Regions from separate parts of the Pseudomonas extremorientalis genome, predicted to be linked through region 2. Evidence: predicted binding sites of a transcription regulator. Region 2 holds the regulator's gene; the other holds the start of a gene.

Region 1 (10,724 bases), 650 kb from region 2:
TGATGTCGGCCAGTGCACGCTTACTGTGTAAACGTTGCTCGGCAAACGTCTTGCGGAATGTCTGTTTCTCGGCAAAGGGTTCAAGCTCCAGCAGTCGCTCTTCGGGCTTGTCGAGAATGTCCGGACCGAGCGCCTCCACCAGCATGGACGTGAGCTTGGGGTTGGCCTGGTACAACCAGCGACGGAAGGTAATGCCGTTGGTTTTGTTGTTGATGCGCTCCGGGTACAGCTTGTGCAGTTCGGAGAACACAGTGCTGCGCATCAGTTGTGTGTGCAGGCCGGACACGCCGTTGACGCTGTGGGAACCGAGGAATGCCAGGTTGCCCATGCGCACACGGCGGCCGTTATCTTCTTCGATCAGTGAGACGGCGCGCAGCACATCGAAATCGTGGATGCCTTTGGCGCGCAGCGAATCGATGTGCTGGGCGTTGATCAGGTAGATGATCTGCATGTGCCGGGGCAGCATGCGTTCCATCAGGCCCACAGGCCAGGTTTCCAAGGCTTCGGGCAACAGCGTGTGGTTGGTGTAGGAAAGGGTTTCAACGGTGACGTCCCAAGCTGCTTCCCACGGAATATCGTGCAAATCCACCAACTGCCGCATCAACTCGGCCACGGCAATGGACGGGTGCGTGTCGTTGAGCTGGATCGCCGCGTGTTCGCCCAGGCTCAGCACCGAGCCGTGCATGTTCTTGTGACGGCGCAGCAGGTCCTGCAATGAAGCGGAGACAAAGAAGTATTCCTGACGCAGGCGCAGTTCCTGCCCCGCTTCGGTGCTGTCGGCTGGGTAAAGTACGCGGGAGATGCTTTCAGCCCGGGCCACTTCGGCGACAGCGCCCAAGTGGTCACCGGCGTTGAAGCGCTCCAGGTGCAAGTCTTCCACCGCACGGGCACGCCACAGGCGCAGGGTGTTGACGCTGGCGCCACGCCAGCCGACCACCGGAGTGTCGTAGGCCACGGCCCGGACGGTTTCGTTGGGCGACCACACCTGAATCATCTTGCCGGAGGCATCCGCCAAGGTTTCGACGCTGCCGCCAAAGCCGATCGGGTAAATCACTTCGGCCCGCTCGAACTCCCACGGGTTGCCGAAATCCAGCCAACGCTCGGTCTGCTCCTGCTGCCAGCCATCGACAATCGCCTGGCGGAATAAGCCGTGCTCATAACGAATGCCATAACCATGGCCGGCAATGCCCAGGGTCGACATGCTTTCCATGAAGCACGCCGCCAGGCGGCCCAAGCCACCGTTGCCGAGCGCCGCGTCGGGCTCCAGCAGGCGGATACGCTCCAGGTCGACGCCCAGCTCGGACAACGCTTCGCGCGCAATCTCCAGCACGCCAAGGTTGCTCAGGCTGTCGTAGAGCAGGCGGCCGATGAGGAATTCCAGGGAAAGGTAATAAACGCGTTTCTGGCCTTTGCGGTAGATACGCCGCGTATGGTCCATCCAGTGGTCGACCATCTGGTCGCGGGCGGCCAGGGCAATGGCTTCGAACCAGTCGTGGTCGAAGGCGTGATCCGGGTCCTTGCCCACCGCGTAGGTGAGTTTGGTCAAGACGGCATCGCGGAATGCGGCTACCTCTGCTTCTCGTGCAAGTGGTTCCTGAGACATCAATTGCGACCTCGGGCGAGATAGAAGGAGTTGCTAGAGCCTAGACGGTCTGACAGGCGGTAGACGCGCTGGTTCGGCAGTTTTTTAACGCATTCACCGTTGTGTGAATTAGATGCAGGGGTCGTGCCCGATCTGCCTTTGAGCTGAAACCCAGAAAATATTGTTCAAAAAATCACCAATCCCGGTATGATCGCGCGCCCGGATACAGCCCCACCTTTTGGAACCCTGATGAAGCCTCAATTGATCGCCGCCGCGGAACTCGACCGTCTTGAAACGTGGCAGAAATATTCCGCGCATATGTGCGGTGGTTGCGTGTCCAGCTGCTGCACGCTGCCGGTCGAAGTGAAGATCAAGGACCTGATCCGCATTGGCATCGTCGATGAATTCGAGCGTGGCGACCCGCCGAAGAACATCGCCAAGCGCTTGCAGAAGGAAGGCATCGTCGAGCGCTTCAATTCCAAATCCGAGATTTTTACCCTGCAGCGCATGAGCAACAACGATTGCCTGTACCTGGATCGTAAGACGCGCTTCTGCACTATTTATGACAAGCGCCCGGATACCTGCCGCAACCACCCGAAGATCGGGCCGCGTCCGGGATATTGCGCGTACAAGCCGAAGGAAGTGGTGCGCGAGACCACGTTCAAGACCCTCGACAAGTTCTGATCAGGGTTTTGCGGGGCTTTCAAGGGCCCTATCGGGGGCAAGCCCCCTCCCACACTTGAAAGTGTTCACAGTTCAAAATGTGGGAGGGGGCTTGCCCCCGATAGGGTCGGCACAGTCACCACAAAACCTGCAGGCATAAAAAAACGCCCCCGGCCTTTCGACCGGGGGCGTTTTTCATTCAGCCTGAGTTAACTCAGTTCTTGGCTTTCTTGGCAGCGCGGGTACGCTCGCCTTCGTCCAGGATCTTCTTACGCAGGCGGATCGACTTAGGCGTGACCTCACACAGCTCGTCGTCCTGGATGAATTCCAGGGCCTGTTCCAGGGTGAAGCGAACAGGTGGAACCAGGGCGATGGTTTCGTCTTTACCCGAAGCACGCATGTTGTCGAGCTTCTTGCCTTTGGTTGGGTTGACGCCCATGTCGTTGTCACGGCTGTTCAGACCAACGATCTGACCGTTGTAGATCTCTTGACCGTGCTCAACGAACAGCTTGCCACGCGCCTGGAGGGTTTCCAGGGAGTAGGTCAGTGCCTTGCCGGTTTCTACCGAGACCAGAACACCGTTCTGACGGCCGGACATGTCGCCGGACTTCATGGTGTCGTAGCGATCGAAGATCGAGGTCAGGATGCCAGCACCGTTGGTCAGGGTCAGGAACTGGTTACGGAAACCGATCAGACCGCGAGCAGGGATGTTGTATTCCAGACGCACACGGCCTTTGCCATCCGGCACCATGTTGGTCAGGTCGCCTTTACGCAGGCCCATCTCTTCCATGACCTTGCCCTGGGATTCTTCAGGGGTGTCGATGGTGACGTTTTCGAACGGTTCCTGCTTCACGCCGTCAACTTGACGGATGATCACTTCAGGACGACCAACGCCCATTTCGAAGCCTTCGCGACGCATGGTTTCGATCAGTACCGAGAGGTGCAGCTCACCACGGCCGGAAACCTTGAACTTGTCAGCCGAGTCGCCTTCTTCAACGCGCAGGGCAACGTTGTACAGCAGCTCTTTGTCCAGACGCTCCTTGATGTTACGGGAGGTCACGAACTTGCCTTCTTTACCGCAGAAAGGCGAGTCGTTTACCTGGAAGGTCATGGAAACGGTTGGCTCGTCAACGGTCAGAGGCTTCATCGCTTCTACCGCGTCCGGGTGGCACAGGGTATCGGAGATGAACAGCGAGTCCATACCGCTGATGCACACGATGTCGCCAGCTGCAGCTTCTTCAACGTCGATGCGGTGCAGGCCGTGGTGGCCCATCAGCTTCAGGATACGACCGTTGCGCTTCTTGCCGTCGGCGCCGATAGCGACAACCGGGGTGTTCGGCTTGACGCGACCACGGGCGATACGGCCAACGCCGATAACACCCAGGAAGCTGTTGTAGTCCAGTGCCGAGATCTGCATCTGGAACGGACCGTCACGGTCAACAGCCGGCGCAGGTACGTTGTCGACGATCGACTGGTACAGCGGGGTCATGTCTTCAGCCATGTCGGTGTGGTCCAGACCGGCAATACCGTTCAGGGCCGAGGCGTAGACGACTTTGAAGTCCAGCTGTTCTTCGGTGGCACCCAGGTTGTCGAACAGGTCGAAGATCTGGTCCAGAACCCAGTCCGGACGCGCGCCTGGACGGTCAACCTTGTTGATGCACACGATCGGACGCAAGCCGGCTTCGAAGGCCTTCTTGGTCACGAAACGGGTTTGCGGCATAGGGCCGTCTTGAGCGTCAACCAGCAGCAGAACGGAGTCCACCATCGACATTACGCGTTCTACTTCGCCGCCGAAGTCGGCGTGGCCCGGGGTGTCCACGATGTTGATGTGGTAGCCGTTCCAGTTGATGGCGGTGTTTTTCGCCAGGATGGTAATACCGCGCTCTTTTTCCTGGTCGTTGGAGTCCATCACGCGCTCGTCGTTGAGCTCGTTGCGCTCCAGGGTGCCGGACTGACGCAGGAGTTTGTCTACCAGGGTGGTTTTACCATGGTCAACGTGAGCAATGATGGCGATGTTACGTAGATTTTCGATCACTTGTGTATCTCGATCAGAGGATTCGGTGTGCTGACAGGTCGTGGCAGCGATTAACAGTAGAGTCAGGCCTTGCCGTTACAGCTTGACGGCAGAGTCGGGGGGCCGGTGACGCAGGCCACAGGCAAACAGCCCCGGGCTCTTAGCTCGGTCGATAAACGCGCACATTGGCATGCCCCTCACTGAGCAAATGGTGGGCATGCAGGCGACTCATCACGCCTTTGTCGCAATACAGCAGGTACTGACGGCTGTTATCCAGTTCCTTGAAACGCGCGTTCAATGCATAGAACGGCAGCGTTTGTACGTCGATGCCGGCGATTTCCAGCGGCTCATCCTCAGCGGCATCCGGGTGACGGATGTCGATGACGATCTGGCCGGCCAGGGCTTCGCTGACTTCTTCGATCTTGATGTCCTGGCCCAGCTCGTCGATGACACGATCGATCGGGACCAGTTTGGCGTTCTCGAGCGCACGCTCCAGAATCGCCATGTCGAATTCTTTCTCTTCATGCTCCACGCGGTGACGCTTGGCGTGGGTCTTGGGGTTCACCGAGATGACCCCGCAGTACTCGGGCATGTGCTTGGCAAAATCGGCGGTGCCGATCTGCTCTGCCAGGTCGATGATGTCCTGCTTGTGGCTGGCGATCAGTGGGCGCAGTACCAGCTTCTCGGTAACACAATCGATGATCGACAGGTTCGGCAGCGTCTGGCTCGATACCTGGGAGATCGCTTCACCGGTGACCAGCGCGTCGATCTGCAACTGGTCGGCGATCCGCGAGGCCGCGCGCAACATCATACGCTTCAATACCACGCCCATATGACTGTTATCGACTTTGCCGAGAATTTCGCCCAGCACTTCCTCGAACGGTACGCTCACAAATAGCACGCGTTGGGAGCTGCCGTACTTCTTCCAGATAAAGTGCGCAACTTCCATCACGCCCAATTCGTGTGCACGCCCGCCCAAGTTAAAGAAGCAGAAATGGCTCATGAGGCCGCGACGCATGATCTGGTAGGCCGCCACCGTGGAATCGAAACCGCCGGACATCAGTACCAGGGTCTGTTCCAGAGCGCCCAGCGGGTAGCCGCCGATGCTGTTGTGCTGGCTGTGGATCACAAACAACCGTTGGTCGCGAATTTCCATGCGCACTTCAATTTGCGGTGCTTTCAGGGAAATTCCGGCAGCGCCGCACTCGCGACGCAGCTTGCTGCCGACATATTTCTCGACGTCCATGGAGCTGAAGCTGTGCTTGCCGGCACGCTTGCAGCGCACCGAAAAGATCTTGCCGGTAAGCGAGTCGCCGTAGTGCTGTTTGCACTTCTCGGTGATGTCGTCGAAGTCGCCCAGCGGGTACTCATCCACCTGCAGGAAGTGCGCGATGCCCGGCATGCAGCTCAGGCGCTCGGTCATGTCCTTCAAGGCTTTGGGCTCGGTGACACGGGTTTCCAGCTCGAGATTGTCCCACACGCCGTTCACCACCACAGCCGGGTCCAGATCGCGGAGCACGGCACGGATGTTCTTGGCCAACTGACGGATGAAACGCGTCCGTACCGGTCGGCTTTTGATGGTGATCTCGGGGAAGACTTTAACGATTAATTTCATGGAAACAGCGCGCGCCGGGCCTGCTGAAAAAGGGGGGCGCGGATTATAGCGGAAATCGCTCAAGGTTTAACCAGTTAATATGCACAGCAGGCGCAACGCACTAAATAGGTGCGCTTGCGCGCCTTTGCGCTACATTGAGGTGCGCTATTTTCGGGCTTTTGTCGTAATGCACCGTTATAGGGGCGTTTTTGGAACAGAAAACCCATGTTGGCGCACTGGCATGCAATTTGCTCTCTTGTGAGGCAGGTTGCCATGGCGGAGTATCCGCGCCGGCATCACCCACATTCTAAGGGCTAACTCCACTACCCCAGCCCGAAGCCACCCGGAGGACACTATGTCGAAGTCGGTTCAACTCATCAAAGATCATGACGTTAAATGGATTGATCTGCGCTTCACGGACACCAAAGGCACTCAGCACCACGTGACCATGCCGGCTCGCGACGCGCTGGATGATGCTTTCTTCGAAGAAGGCAAAATGTTCGACGGTTCCTCCATCGCTGGCTGGAAAGGCATCGAAGCTTCCGACATGATCCTGATGCCGGACGACAGCACTGCTGTTCTCGACCCGTTCACCGAAGACCCAACCCTGATCATCGTCTGTGACGTGATCGAGCCTTCGACCATGCAAGGCTACGACCGCGACCCACGTGCGATCGCCAAGCGTGCCGAGGAATACCTGAAGTCCACCGGTATCGGCGACACCGTATTCGTAGGCCCGGAGCCAGAATTCTTCATCTTTGATTCGGTCAAGTTCAAGTCCGACATTTCCGGCTCCATGTTCAAGATCTTCTCCGAACAAGGCTCCTGGATGTCCGACCAGGACGTGGAAGGCGGCAACAAAGGCCACCGTCCAGGCGTCAAGGGAGGCTACTTCCCGGTTCCGCCATTCGACCACGACCACGAAATCCGTACCTCCATGTGCAACGCCATGGAAGAAATGGGCCTGGTCATCGAAGTGCACCACCACGAAGTGGCCACTGCCGGCCAGAACGAAATCGGTGTGAAGTTCAACACCCTGGTCGCCAAGGCTGACGAAGTACAGACCCTGAAGTACTGCGTACACAACGTGGCTGATGCCTACGGCCGTACCGCGACCTTCATGCCTAAGCCACTGTACGGCGATAACGGTTCGGGTATGCACGTTCACCTGTCCATCGCCAAAGAAGGCAAGAACACCTTCGCTGGCGAAGGTTACGCCGGCCTGTCCGACACTGCCCTGTACTTCATCGGCGGTATCATCAAGCACGGTAAGGCCCTGAACGGCTTCACCAACCCGTCGACCAACTCCTACAAGCGTCTGGTCCCAGGTTTCGAAGCTCCGGTAATGCTGGCCTACTCCGCTCGCAACCGTTCCGCCTCGATCCGTATTCCTTACGTGTCCAGCCCACGTGCTCGCCGTATCGAAGCGCGCTTCCCGGATCCGGCAGCCAACCCATACCTGGCCTTCGCGGCGCTGGTCATGGCCGGTCTGGACGGTATCCAGAACAAGATCCACCCTGGCGACGCCGCCGACAAAAACTTGTACGACCTGCCGCCTGAAGAGGCCAAAGAGATCCCACAAGTGTGCGGCAGCCTGAAAGAAGCCCTGGAAGAGCTGGACAAGGGCCGTGCGTTCCTGACCAAAGGTGGCGTATTCAGCGACGACTTCATCGATGCCTACATCGAGCTGAAAAGCGAAGAAGAAATCAAGGTTCGCACCTTCGTACACCCACTGGAATACGAGCTGTACTACAGCTGCTGATCCGGTAGCGCTGCTTAACGTGGCGTGACGAAAAAGACCTCCTTCGGGAGGTCTTTTTTTTGCCTGGGGTTTAGCTGGCCGGCGGATTCTCGCGTAACTATAAGGTAGCCTCTGACTGACGCTGCTGTAGACCTGCAAACCCAATCAAAAAGGTGGGAAGGGGCTTGCCCCTCCCACAAGGAGATCTTCATTGAAACATAGACTTGTGTTCGCCCTGTTGTTCGCAAGTGCCAGTGCCAGTGCCAGTGCCGCGCCGCCCACCCTGGAGCCGCTGCTCAACAGCATCGCCGAACGCCTGGAGATCGCCGACCAGGTCGCCCTGAGCAAATGGGACAGCAAAAAGCCGGTAGAAGATAAAAAGCGCGAACAAGAGGTGATCGCCAGCGTCGTCGCCCAGGCGCCAAGCTACAAGCTGGCCCCGGCCGCCGCCGAGCAGTTCTTTTCGGCGCAGATCGAGGCGAACAAGCTGGTGCAGTACACCCACCTCTCCGACTGGCAGTTCCAGGGCAAGGCACCCGACGACCCGCGTCCGGACCTGGTGAAGCAAATCCGCCCGCAGTTGGACGAGTTGCAAAAGCGTCTGTTGCAGCAACTTGCCGACTTCACCCCGCAGCGCACTGACCCGCAGTGTCCGCAGTGGTTGGCCGAGGCCGTGCATGAGCCGCTGAACGATCCGTTGCGTCAACTGGCAATGATCCGCGCCACCGCCGAGGTGTGTATCACCCCCGCCTCTTGATTTTTGCCTTTCTGAACACACCCCAGCAAATCGCACTATATTGGTGCGATAGGCTGCACCCTTCCCACTTGCCCAGCCCATTTTGGTTCGAAACTTCCCGTGCAAGCTGGCAGAACGCCACAGTTTCGCGCCTGAAACACCCATTTCAGGGCTTTCACGCTTCTTTTCGGAGCCTTGGTTTGGTTTTTGCATTTTCCATGTATCAGCGTGTGCCTCAAGCCCGCGCCTTGCTCCAAAAGAGGTCCTGATGACCATCAGCGATGCACTGCACCGTTTGCTACTCGACAACCTGACCACCGCGACCATCCTGCTCAATGACGACTTGCGTCTTGAGTACATGAATCCGGCGGCGGAGATGCTCCTGGCCATCAGCGGCCAGCGCAGCCATGGGCAGTTCATCAGCGAATTGTTCACCGAGTCGGCCGAAGCCCTGAGTTCGTTGCGCCAGGCGGTGGAGCAGGCACACCCGTTCACCAAACGTGAAGCGATGCTCACCGCCCTCACCGGCCAGACGCTGACCGTCGACTATGCCGTGACCCCCATTCTGAGCAACGGCGCGACGTTGCTGCTGCTGGAAGTACACCCGCGCGATCGCCTGCTGCGCATCACCAAGGAGGAAGCGCAGCTGTCCAAGCAGGAAACCAGCAAGATGCTGGTGCGCGGCCTGGCCCATGAGATCAAGAACCCACTGGGCGGCATTCGCGGTGCGGCGCAGTTGCTGGCCCGTGAGCTGCCGGAGGAACACCTCAAGGACTACACCAACGTCATCATCGAGGAGGCCGATCGCCTGCGTAACCTGGTGGACCGCATGCTCGGCTCCAACAAGTTGCCGTCCCTGGCGATGACCAATGTGCACGAAGTGCTCGAGCGCGTCTGCCAACTGGTCGAGGCCGAAAGCCAGGGCTGCATCACCTTGGTGCGTGACTACGATCCGAGCATTCCTGACGTTCTGATCGACCGCGAACAGATGATCCAGGCAGTGCTCAACATCGTGCGCAATGCCATGCAGGCCATCAGCAGCCAGAATGAGCTGCGCCTGGGTCGCATCAGCCTGCGCACCCGCGCCCTGCGCCAGTTCACCATCGGCCACGTACGCCATCGCCTGGTGACCAAGGTCGAAATCATCGACAACGGCCCGGGCATTCCTGCGGAACTCCAGGAAACCATTTTTTTTCCCATGGTCAGCGGCCGCCCGGACGGTACCGGGCTGGGCCTGGCCATCACCCAGAACATCATCAGCCAGCACCAGGGTCTGATCGAATGTGAAAGCCATCCCGGCCACACCACGTTCTCGATCTTTCTGCCTCTGGAACAAGGAGCCCCATCGACATGAGCCGTAGTGAAACTGTCTGGATCGTCGATGACGACCGTTCTATCCGCTGGGTCCTCGAGAAAGCCTTGCAACAGGAAGGCATGACCACCCAGAGCTTCGACAGCGCCGACGGGGTGATGAGCCGCCTGGCGCGCCAGCAGCCCGATGTGATCATCTCCGACATCCGCATGCCCGGCGCCAGTGGCCTGGACTTGCTGGCGCGGATTCGCGAGCAGCACCCGCGCCTGCCAGTGATCATCATGACCGCGCACTCGGACCTGGACAGCGCTGTCGCGTCCTACCAGGGCGGTGCCTTTGAGTACCTGCCCAAGCCGTTCGACGTGGACGAGGCGGTGGCACTGGTCAAGCGCGCCAACCAGCACGCCCAGGAACAGCAGAACCAGGAAGCCCCACCGGCCCTGACCCGCACTCCGGAAATCATCGGCGAAGCGCCGGCGATGCAGGAAGTGTTTCGCGCCATCGGGCGCTTGAGCCACTCCAACATCACCGTGCTGATCAACGGCGAATCCGGCACCGGTAAAGAGCTTGTCGCTCATGCACTGCACCGCCACAGCCCACGGGCCGCCTCGCCGTTCATCGCGCTGAACATGGCGGCGATTCCCAAGGACTTGATGGAATCCGAGCTGTTCGGCCATGAAAAAGGCGCGTTCACCGGCGCGGCCAACCTGCGGCGCGGGCGTTTTGAACAGGCTGACGGCGGTACCTTGTTCCTCGATGAAATCGGCGACATGCCGGCCGATACCCAGACCCGCCTGCTGCGGGTACTGGCTGACGGTGAGTTCTATCGCGTTGGTGGGCACACGCCGGTCAAGGTCGACGTACGCATCATTGCGGCAACCCACCAGAACCTGGAAACCCTGGTACACGCCGGCAAATTCCGTGAGGACTTGTTCCATCGCCTCAACGTGATCCGTATCCACATTCCACGTATGTCGGACCGTCGCGAAGACATCCCGACCCTCGCCCGTCACTTCCTCAGCCGCGCCGCCCAGGAACTGGCCGTCGAGCCGAAGCTGCTGAAAAGCGAGACCGAGGAGTAC
Region 2 (10,724 bases):
GTTTTGCATCAGAAATCTCCAAACATCAAGGCGGTCAAAATGAAGTCAAGGCCCAGTACCGCCAGCGAGGCGTACACAACGGTCTTGGTGGTGGCGCGACTGATCCCTTCTGAGGTGGGCTCACAGTCATAGCCTTGGAATACGGCGATCCAGGTGACAACAAAGGCGAACACGATGCTCTTTATGATGCCGTTGAGCACGTCGCCAGTGAACGTCACGCTGTTCTGCATGTTGGCCCAGTAGGAGCCGTCGTAGACGCCCAGCCAGTCCACCGCCACCCACGAACCACCCCAGATCCCGACCACGCTGAAGATCATCGCCAGCAGTGGCAGGGAAATGAAGCCGGCCCACAGGCGTGGGGCAACAATGTACTTGAGTGGGTCCACGCCAATCATTTCCAGGCTGGACAGCTGTTCGGTGGACTTCATGTTGCCGATTTCGGCGGTCAGCGCGGAGCCCGCGCGCCCGGCGAACAGCAGAGCGGTCACCACCGGCCCCAGTTCACGCAACAGCGTCAGGGCGACCATCTGCCCCACCGCCTGCTCCGAACCATAGCTGGACAGGATATTGAAGCCCTGCAACGCCAGCACCATGCCAATGAACACCCCGGAGACCACGATGATCACCAGGGACATCACGCCCACCGAATGCAACTGCTTGACCAGCAGGCCAAAGCCGCCGCCAATGCCGCCACGGCCGAGCAATGCGTGGAACAGGAAAATCGTCGAACGGCCCAGCACTTCGACGATGTCGATGCCCGAACGACCGAAAAGGCGAACCTTCTCGATAAGAGATGTCTTGCGCATCAGCGCTTCCCCAGAAGATCTGAGCGGTAATCCGCCGCCGGAAAGTGAAAAGGCACCGGGCCATCAGGATCGCCGGTCATGAATTGGCGAATGCGCGGGTTGTCGGCGTTCATCAGCTCTTCGGGCGTGCCCTGCCCCAGCACCTGGCCATCGCCCACTACATAGAGGTAATCGGCAATGCTCGCGGTTTCTGCAAGATCGTGGGAGACCACGATGCTGGTGATGCCCAGTGCATCGTTGAGCAGACGGATCAGACGCACCAGCACGCCCATGGCGATGGGGTCCTGACCGACGAAGGGCTCGTCGTACATGAGAATCTGCGGGTCGAGGGCGATGGCACGCGCCAGCGCCACACGGCGCTTCATCCCACCAGACAATTCATCGGGCATCAGGTCGATGGCGCCGCGAAGGCCTACGGCCTGCAGTTTCAGCAACACAATGTCACGAATCATTTCATCGGACAGCTGGGTATGCACCCGCAGCGGAAAAGCCACGTTCTCGAAAACATCAAGGTCGGTGAACAGCGCACCGCTCTGGAACAGCACACCCATGTGCTTGCGTGCATCGAACAGATCGCTGCGCGACAGCGTCGGCAGGTTCTGGCCGTTGACCCACACCTCTCCCGCACTGGGGCGCAATTGCATGCCCATCAGGCGCAGCAGCGTGGTCTTGCCGCAACCGGAAGGCCCCATGATGCCCGTGACCTTGCCGCGCGGAATGCGGATATCGACGTTATTGAAGATGCTGCGCGTCCCGCGCTTGAAGGTCAGTCCCTTCAGCTCGACCGCGTAGGCGTTATCGGCACTCATCTAAACTCCTTGGGATGCAGCCTCTCACTCAGACACCACGCTTGCTACAAACGTTTGCAACCGTTGTGCAATAGTTGGCCACGTGGGCTGGGCGGACCGAACTGGCGGCGAACTATATCACTGCTGGTACTAGGCGCCCAAGGCCGGAACAGTGCTTGTTCAGATTGGGGACAGGGAAAAATCGTTGCTGGGGTTGAATCTCAAGCACATTGCGAACAAACCCTGACGAACTTGCGTGAGGGAATTGATCATTACCGCTATAATCGCCGACTTTTCGTCAGGCTATACGATTTCAGACATGAGCCAATCCAGCGACCTTATTCAATCCGCACAACGCACCATCCGCCTCGAGCTTGAAGCCGTAGAAGGCTTGCTGGCGCATATTGACGCGGATTTCGTACGCGCCTGCGAGATGATTCTGGCCAGCAAGGGCCGCGTTGTGGTGGTCGGCATGGGCAAATCCGGCCACGTCGGCAACAAGATCGCCGCCACCCTGGCCAGCACCGGAACCACCGCGTTTTTCGTGCACCCGGCCGAAGCCAGCCACGGCGACATGGGCATGATCACCAAGGATGACATCATCCTTGCCCTGTCCAACTCCGGCACGACTAACGAAATCGTGACCCTGTTGCCGCTGATCAAACGCCTGGGCATCAAGATGATCAGCATCACCGGAAACCCGGAGTCGACGCTGGCCAAGGCCGCCGAAGTGAACCTGAACGTCCACGTGGACCACGAGGCCTGCCCGCTGAACCTGGCACCGACCTCCTCCACCACCGCCGCACTGGTCATGGGCGATGCCTTGTCCGTAGCACTGCTGGAAGCCCGGGGGTTTACCGCCGAAGACTTCGCGTTTTCCCATCCAGGCGGCGCCCTGGGCCGCCGCCTGCTGCTGAAAGTGGAAAACGTCATGCACTCGGGCGATGAATTGCCTCACGTCCAGCGCGGCACCCTGCTGAAAGACGCGCTGATGGAAATGACCCGCAAGGGCCTGGGCATGACCGTGATCCTCGAGGCCGATGGCCGCCTGGCCGGGGTCTTCACCGACGGCGACCTGCGCCGTACCCTCGACCGCACGATTGATATCCACACCGCCACCATCGACGCGGTAATGACACCCCACGGCAAGACCGCGCGCCCCGAGATGCTGGCAGCCGAAGCCTTGAAGATCATGGAAGACCACAAGATCGGCGCGCTGGTGGTGGTTGATGGCGACGACCGCCCGATTGGCGCCCTGAACATGCACGACTTGCTGCGTGCAGGAGTGATGTAGATGACCAGCGACCTGTTGCAACGCGGCAAAAATATCAAACTCGCGATTTTCGACGTTGACGGTGTGCTGACCGACGGCCGCCTGTACTTTCTCGAAGACGGCAGCGAATTCAAGACATTCAACACGCTGGACGGCCAAGGCATCAAAATGTTGATGGCGGCGGGCGTGCAAACGGCAATTATCAGCGGCCGGAAAACGCCCGTTGTGGAACGGCGTGCACAAAACCTGGGGATTCCTCACCTGTATCAGGGCCGCGAGGATAAACTGGTGGTTCTGGACGAGCTTCTTGGCCAACTCAACCTAAGCTATGAGCAGGTCGCCTACTTGGGTGATGACCTGCCAGACCTGCCGGTGATTCGCCGAGTAGGCCTGGGCATGGCCGTCGCCAATGCGGCGGCGTTTGTTCGCGAACACGCCCATGGCATCACCAGCGCCCGCGGTGGCGAAGGTGCCGCCCGCGAGTTCTGCGAGCTGATCCTGCGTGCCCAGGGCAGCCTTGAAGCGGCCCACGCCGCCTACTTATAGAGCGTTTTATGCCGAGCAAAAAGATTCGCAACTTCCTGTTATTCGGGGTCATCGCCGCGCTGTTCCTGGCGGTGGGCTACTGGAATATCAGCCCGGAGCGCTTTCTCGACCAGCCTGCTGCGCAGGTTGACGAGGGCGCTATCGACTATTACGCCATCAATGCCAAAAGCGTGCAGTTCCTGCCTGACGGCAAGGTGCAATACGAGATGACCTCGGACAAGGTCGAGCATGTGAAGGCCACCGAAGTCACCCTGCTGACCAACCCGGACATGAACATTTACCGCGGTACCGAGTTCCCATGGCACGTCACCAGCAAGCGTGGCGAGGTCAACCCGGACGGTACCGAGGTGGAACTGATCGACTCGGTGCGCATTGCGCGCACTGACGATAAAAGCCGTGAGACCGTGATCACCAGCAGTCGCATGACCGTATTCCCGCAGAAGCAATATGCGCAGACCGAGCAAGACGTTAGAATCGACGGCGCTGGCGGTGTATCGACTGGCAAGGGAATGAAAGCGTATTTGAAAGAAAGCAGGATACACCTGCTATCGAACGTAAGAGGACAGTATGAGGCTCGTTAAAACTCTCCCTATTTTGCTCGGCCTGGGCGCAGCACTGGGAAGCGTGAGCGCCTGGGCTCTGCCGAACGATAGCCAGCAGCCGATCCACATTTCAGCTGACGATGCGCAACTGGATGACAAGCAAGGCGTGGCCACCTACACCGGCGGCGTGATCATCACGCAGGGCTCGATGAAAATCACCGGCAATACCGTGACGCTTACGCGCACCAAGACCGGCGATATCGATGTCGTGACCTCGGTCGGCAACCTGGCTTACTTCGAACAGAAGCAGTCCGCGACCGATACCGGACCGATGAAGGGCTACGGCAAGACCATCCAGTACCATGCCCAGCAGAACCGCATCGTCCTGATCGACCAGGCCAAGGTGCTCAGCCCCGATGGCAACTCCACGGAAGGTGAGAAGATCACCTATGACACCGTGAAACAGATTGCAAACGCCGGTCGTGCCAATGGCAACAAGGTCACCGCGCCTCGTCCACGCATCGACATGGTTATCCAGCCGAAGAAGAAGGCCGAGTAATGGCAACCCTGAAAGCCCAGCATCTGGCCAAGGCCTATAAAAGCCGTCAGGTCGTGCGCGACGTCAGCCTGTCGATCGACAGCGGCCAGATCGTCGGCTTGCTCGGCCCCAACGGCGCCGGCAAGACCACTTGCTTCTACATGATCGTTGGCCTGGTCCAGGCGGACCAGGGTCGCGTGCTGATCGATGACCTGGACGTGAGCCACCAGCCAATGCACGGCCGCGCCCGTGCCGGTATCGGCTATCTTCCACAGGAAGCGTCGATCTTCCGCAAACTGTCGGTGTCGGACAACATCATGGCGATCCTCGAGACCCGCAAGGAACTCGACCGTGACGGCCGTCGCAAGGAGCTGGAAAGCCTGCTGCAGGAGTTCCACATCAACCATATCCGCGACAACCTCGGCATGAGCCTGTCCGGTGGTGAGCGTCGCCGTGTGGAAATCGCCCGCGCCCTGGCCACTGCACCCAAGTTCATCCTGCTGGACGAGCCGTTTGCCGGCGTCGACCCGATCTCGGTCGGCGACATCAAGCAGATCATCCATCACCTCAAGGCCAAGGGCATCGGCGTGCTGATCACCGACCACAACGTCCGTGAGACGCTCGACATCTGCGAAACCGCCTATATCGTCAATGACGGCCAGCTGATTGCCGAAGGTGATTCCGCCACAATCCTGGCCAATGAACTGGTCAAGGAAGTGTATCTGGGTCACGAGTTCCGCCTGTAAACACCGTGGTGTCACGGCGTTCGCCAAGGTGCGCGGGAGTCAATGAAAACCTCCGGATTTTTATTGTTACCGCGCTCTAGGCAAAGCACCCGACATCAGGCATATAATTTGCTTATGTTTGGCGCTCACGCGCCCTGTCGTGGATGGCGCATTGCGCCGGCGAATAAGGTGTTAAGCCCCTGCCATGAAACCATCGCTAGTCCTGAGAATGGGCCAGCAGCTGACGATGACACCGCAGCTGCAACAGGCCATCCGCCTGCTCCAATTGTCGACCCTGGACCTGCAACAGGAAATCCAGGAGGCCCTGGAGTCCAATCCGATGCTCGAACGCCAGGAAGAAGGCGACGACTTCGATAATGCAGACCCGCTGGCCGATAACATCGAGCAAAAACCCAATTCCGATGTGCAGGAACCCTCCTACCAGGAAACCGCCCCCACGGTGGACAACCTTGAGGAAGGCGAATGGAACGAACGCATTCCCAACGAGCTTCCGGTCGACACCGCCTGGGAAGATGTCTACCAGACCAGCGCCAGCAGCCTGCCCAGCAACGACGATGACGAGTGGGACTTCACCACCCGCACCTCTGCCGGCGAGAGCCTGCAGAGCCATCTGCTATGGCAACTGAACCTGGCACCGATGTCGGACACCGATCGCCTGATCGCCGTAACCCTGATCGACTGCATCAACAATCAGGGTTATCTAGACGAGACGCTTGAAGAAATTCTTGAAGCCTTCGACCCCGAACTGGATATCGAACTGGACGAGATCGAAGCCGTCCTGCACCGCATCCAGCAGTTCGAGCCTGCCGGTATCGGCGCGCGCACCCTCAGCGAATGCCTGCTGCTGCAATTGCGCCAGCTGCCGGCCAAGACCCCATGGCTCGCCGAGGCCCAGCGCCTGGTCACCGACTATATCGACCTGCTGGGCAGCCGCGACTACAGCCAGTTGATGCGTCGCATGAAGCTCAAGGAAGACGACCTGCGCCAGGTCATCGAGCTGGTACAGAGCCTCAACCCGCGCCCCGGCTCGCAAATCGAGTCCAGCGAAGCCGAATATGTCGTCCCCGACGTGATCGTGCGCAAGGACAACGAGCGTTGGCTGGTGGAACTGAACCAGGAGTCGGTGCCACGCCTGAGGGTCAACCCGCAATATGCCGGTTTCGTCCGCCGCGCCGACACCAGCGCCGATAACACCTTCATGCGCAACCAGTTGCAGGAAGCCCGCTGGTTCATCAAGAGCCTGCAAAGCCGCAACGAAACCCTGATGAAAGTCGCCACCCAGATCGTCGAGCACCAGCGCGGCTTCCTGGAATACGGCGACGAAGCGATGAAGCCGCTGGTACTGCATGACATCGCCGAAGCGGTGGGCATGCATGAATCGACCATTTCACGCGTGACCACGCAGAAATTCATGCATACCCCACGGGGTATTTATGAACTGAAATACTTTTTCTCCAGCCACGTCAGCACCTCCGAAGGCGGTGAATGCTCGTCCACGGCGATCCGCGCGATCATCAAAAAACTGGTTGCCGCGGAAAATCAGAAAAAGCCATTGAGTGACAGTAAGATCGCTGGTTTACTGGAGGCACAAGGCATTCAGGTCGCCCGTCGAACCGTCGCCAAGTACCGCGAGTCCCTCGGGATCGCGCCTTCCAGCGAGCGTAAGCGTTTGATGTGACGGGCGGGCCACAGCGTTCCAGTGGCAGGCGCCTTTGCCTGCCGCTTTATGCACTGGCAACGAAGGAGAAGCTGTATGCAAGTCAACATCAGTGGACACCAACTGGAAGTGACCAAGCCCCTGCGTGAGTACACCGAAAGCAAGTTGAACAAGCTTGCAGGGCATTTTGACAAGATCACCAACGTGCAGGTCATCATGGAGGTCGATAAGCTCAAGCAGAAAATCGAGGCCACCCTGCACGTACCGAATGCCAAGCTCGTCGCCAATGCGGAACATGAAGACATGTACGCGGCGATCGACTCGCTCTACGACAAGCTGGACCGCCAACTCATAAAGCATAAGGAAAAGAATCTGCACCTGATGCAAGGTACAGGTCGTTAACTCTCCCCCCATGATCCGACTTGAAACCATCCTGACCCCCGGCCGTTCCCTCGTGAACGTGCCGGGCGGCAGTAAAAAGAAAGCCCTCGAACAAATTGCCAACCTGATCGCGCGCGAAGTGCCGGATCTGGAGATGCAGGATGTCTTCGATGCGCTGATTGCCCGTGAAAAACTCGGTTCCACGGGTTTTGGCAACGGCATCGCCATTCCTCACTGTCGCCTCAAAGGCTGCGAAACACCTGTCAGTGCCCTGCTGCACCTGGAAGCCCCCATCGATTTCGACGCCATCGACGGTGCGCCGGTAGACCTGCTGTTCGTCCTGCTGGTCCCGCAAGCCGCTACCGATGCGCACCTGGAACTGCTCCGGCAGATCGCCAGCATGCTCGACCGCAAGGAAGTACGCGACAAACTGCGTAGCGCCAGCAGCAATGAGGCGCTGTACCAGGTTGTCCTGGATGAACAGAACGGGCAGTAACCATGCGCTTGATCATCGTCAGCGGCCGCTCCGGCTCGGGTAAAAGCACCGCCCTCAACGTTCTTGAGGACAACGGGTTCTATTGCATCGACAACCTGCCCGCCGGCCTGCTGCCAGAGTTGGCGGAACGCGCCTTGATCCATACCGAACTGGCCCAACCGCTGGTCGCCGTTTCAATTGATGCCCGTAACCTGCCCAGCCACCTCGAGCGATTCCCGCAATTGCTCGAGGAAGTGCGGGGCAAGCACATTCATTGCGACGTGCTGTACCTGGACGCCGACGAAGAGACCCTGCTCAAACGCTTCTCCGAGACCCGCCGGCGCCACCCCCTCAGCAGCCCCCATCGCTCTCTGGCCGAAGCCATCGAAGACGAAACCAAGCTGCTGGGACCGATCATTGACCTCGCCGACCTCAAGATAAACACCACCAGCCTCAACCTGTACCAGTTGCGCGATGCCATCAAGCTGCGCCTGCTGAACCAGCCGGAGCCGGGCACGGCGTTCCTCGTGGAGTCGTTCGGGTTCAAGCGCGGCATGCCGGTCGACGCCGACCTGGTGTTCGATGTGCGCTGCCTGCCTAACCCGTACTGGAAACCGGAGCTGCGTGACCAGTCCGGTCTGGATCAGCCCGTGGCCGATTACCTGGCGGCGCAACCGGATGTGGAGGAGATGTTCCAGGATATTTCCACCTACTTGCTCAAATGGCTGCCACGCTTTGCTGCAAGCAACCGCGCCTATGTCACCATTGCCATCGGCTGCACTGGCGGCCATCACCGCTCCGTCTACCTGACCGAGCGCCTGGGCCAGGTGCTGCAACAAACCCTCAAGAACGTCCAGGTCCGCCACCGCGACCTTAGCTGAAAGGAACACCCCCGCGATGCCCGCTCTGGAAATTGAAATCATCAACAAGCTGGGCTTGCACGCCCGCGCCTCGGCCAAGTTCGTGGGCGTAGCAGGGCAGTTCCCCTGCCAGATCCGCGCCGGGCGTACACCGGAATCCATGGTCGACGGCAAGAGCATCATGGCCATGATGATGCTGGCGGCCGGCAAGGGCACCCGGATTCACTTGAAGACGGAAGGCGAGCAGGAAGACGAAGCAATGGCCGCGCTGGTGGCGCTGATCAACAATTACTTCGACGAAGGTGAATAACCCTATGTGGAAGCGAGCTTGCTCGCTCCTACAGTAGACTTTACCTACCCCAAAGCGGTGTCCATCACCATCATCAAGCAAAAACCGATGCACAGGCCCAGGCTGGCGAGTTTTTCGTGACCATTGCGTCGCGACTCGGGGATGACTTCGTGGGTCACCACCAACAGCATTGCGCCAGCAGCCAGGGCCAACCCCAAAGGCAACAACACTTCGGCCAGGCTGACCAGCCAGCCGCAGAGCACAGCGAATACGGGCTCCACCAGACCTGATGCAGCGCCGATCAGGAACGCCTTGACCCGCGACATTCCCGCCCCGGCCAACACCAACGCAATCACCAGTCCCTCGGGCACGTCCTGCAACGCGATGCCCATGGCCAGGCTGTCGGCATCCGGCATGCCACCACCGGCGGAAACGCCTACCGCCATGCCTTCGGGGATGTTGTGGGCGATGATGGCAAACACGAATAACCAGATACGCGGTGGAATTACCGGCTTGTCCGGCGTGCCCACCAGCATTTCCGGACTCGCCCCGGAGACCTTACGGTCAACCAAGTACAACCCGAATGCCCCCAGCATGATGCCAAAGCTGATCAAACCACTGGCACCCCACGGTGAGAGCCCCAGGCTTTCAGCTGCGGCAATGCCCGGGACGATCAGCGAAAACGCCGTCGCCGCCAGCATCACGCCTGCACCAAAACCCAGCAATGTGTCGCTCAGCGCCACCGGCATGCGTCGGATCACCAGTACCGGGACCGCGCCCAGCGCCGTCCCCAGGGCGCAAATGGAGCCGCCTTGCAGGGCGCGCAGGATGCGCGGTTCCAGGTTCAGCCAGGCCAGCCCGTGGGCCACCAGCAATGCAGTACCTGCCAATAGCAGCAGCGAGCCAAACGCATAACGAAACATTCGTCCGCTGCTGATCGCCAGTGTGTCAGTCCCCATAGTCGGCCTTAGATCTTGTCGAGGGTGGTTTTCAGGCCAAAGCGGCCTGATAGCGGGCGGCAACTTCTGGCCAGTTGATAACACTGTAGAAGGCATTGATGTATTCGGGGCGGCGGTTCTGGTACAGCAGGTAGTAGGCATGCTCCCAGACGTCCAGACCGAGGATCGGTGTATTGCCGTTCATCAATGGACTGTCTTGATTACCACTGCTCTCCACCACCAGAGTCTTTTGCGGGGTGACGCTCAACCAGGCCCAACCGCTTCCGAAGCGCGTCAAAGCGGCTTTGGTGAAGGCTTCCTTGAAACTCTCAAAACCACCCAACTGTTCGTCGAGGGCTTTGCCCAACGCACCTTCGGGCTTGCCACCGCCTTTGGGCGACATCACCGCCCAGAACAACGAGTGGTTGGCATGGCCGCCGCCCTGATTGATCACCGCTGCGCGCAGTTTTTCCGGCAGTTGCTGCACGCTGGACACCAGTTTCTCGACCGGCCAGCCCGCGAACTCGGTGCCTTCGACCGCCGCGTTGAGGTTATTGATGTAAGTCTGGTGGTGCTTGGTGTAGTGAATCTCCATGGTTTGCGCATCGATATGCGGTTCCAGGGCGTCATACGCGTAAGGCAAGGCAGGCAAGGTGTAAGTCATTTCAATGTGCTCCGTAGTGGGGCGTGGCGAGCTGCGCCGCAGTACCGCCCAGCAAGCGATGGGTGCGAGGGTATTCGCCGTGATCGCTGATGAAATTCAACAGTTCGACATAGGTTTTGCTGCTCTGGCGCAGCGCCGCTTCCCGCAACTGCGGGCTCAGGCGCGGGTCCTGCATGGTCTGCAACAGACGCTGGTGGATCGCGCAAAGGTATTCCGCGCTT

Evidence for each region. The regulator sigma-54, encoded in region 2, starts transcription at its own class of promoters, with help from an activator protein. The targets are predictions, from matches to a motif close to ANTGGCATNNANNTTGCTNT.
Region 1: glnA (glutamate--ammonia ligase) is a predicted target of sigma-54. The motif match lies at 6,089-6,108, and genes of this name have one in related genera.

What each region holds. Positions count from the first base shown of each region.
Region 1 covers NZ_CP089519.1:407,698-418,421, reverse strand. The annotation lists gene LUU92_RS01855 (glycogen/starch/alpha-glucan phosphorylase) at 1-1,603, opposite strand, end outside; gene LUU92_RS01850 (YkgJ family cysteine cluster protein) at 1,832-2,266, shown strand; gene typA (translational GTPase TypA) at 2,460-4,280, opposite strand; gene thiI (tRNA uracil 4-sulfurtransferase ThiI) at 4,420-5,874, opposite strand; gene glnA (glutamate--ammonia ligase) at 6,209-7,615, shown strand; gene LUU92_RS01830 (chorismate mutase) at 7,806-8,351, shown strand; gene glnL (nitrogen regulation protein NR(II)) at 8,599-9,684, shown strand; gene ntrC (nitrogen regulation protein NR(I)) at 9,681-10,724, shown strand, end outside.
Region 2 covers NZ_CP089519.1:1,055,842-1,066,565, reverse strand. The annotation lists gene mlaD (outer membrane lipid asymmetry maintenance protein MlaD) at 1-9, opposite strand, end outside; gene mlaE (lipid asymmetry maintenance ABC transporter permease subunit MlaE) at 9-806, opposite strand; gene LUU92_RS04655 (ATP-binding cassette domain-containing protein) at 806-1,615, opposite strand; gene LUU92_RS04650 (KpsF/GutQ family sugar-phosphate isomerase) at 1,914-2,888, shown strand; gene LUU92_RS04645 (KdsC family phosphatase) at 2,889-3,413, shown strand; gene lptC (LPS export ABC transporter periplasmic protein LptC) at 3,422-3,994, shown strand; gene lptA (lipopolysaccharide transport periplasmic protein LptA) at 3,981-4,514, shown strand; gene lptB (LPS export ABC transporter ATP-binding protein) at 4,514-5,239, shown strand; gene LUU92_RS04625 (RNA polymerase factor sigma-54) at 5,424-6,917, shown strand; gene hpf (ribosome hibernation-promoting factor, HPF/YfiA family) at 6,993-7,298, shown strand; gene ptsN (PTS IIA-like nitrogen regulatory protein PtsN) at 7,309-7,773, shown strand; gene rapZ (RNase adapter RapZ) at 7,776-8,633, shown strand; gene LUU92_RS04605 (HPr family phosphocarrier protein) at 8,650-8,922, shown strand; gene LUU92_RS04600 (ZIP family metal transporter) at 8,967-9,860, opposite strand; gene LUU92_RS04595 (superoxide dismutase) at 9,892-10,503, opposite strand; gene LUU92_RS04590 (DUF2753 family protein) at 10,505-10,724, opposite strand, start outside.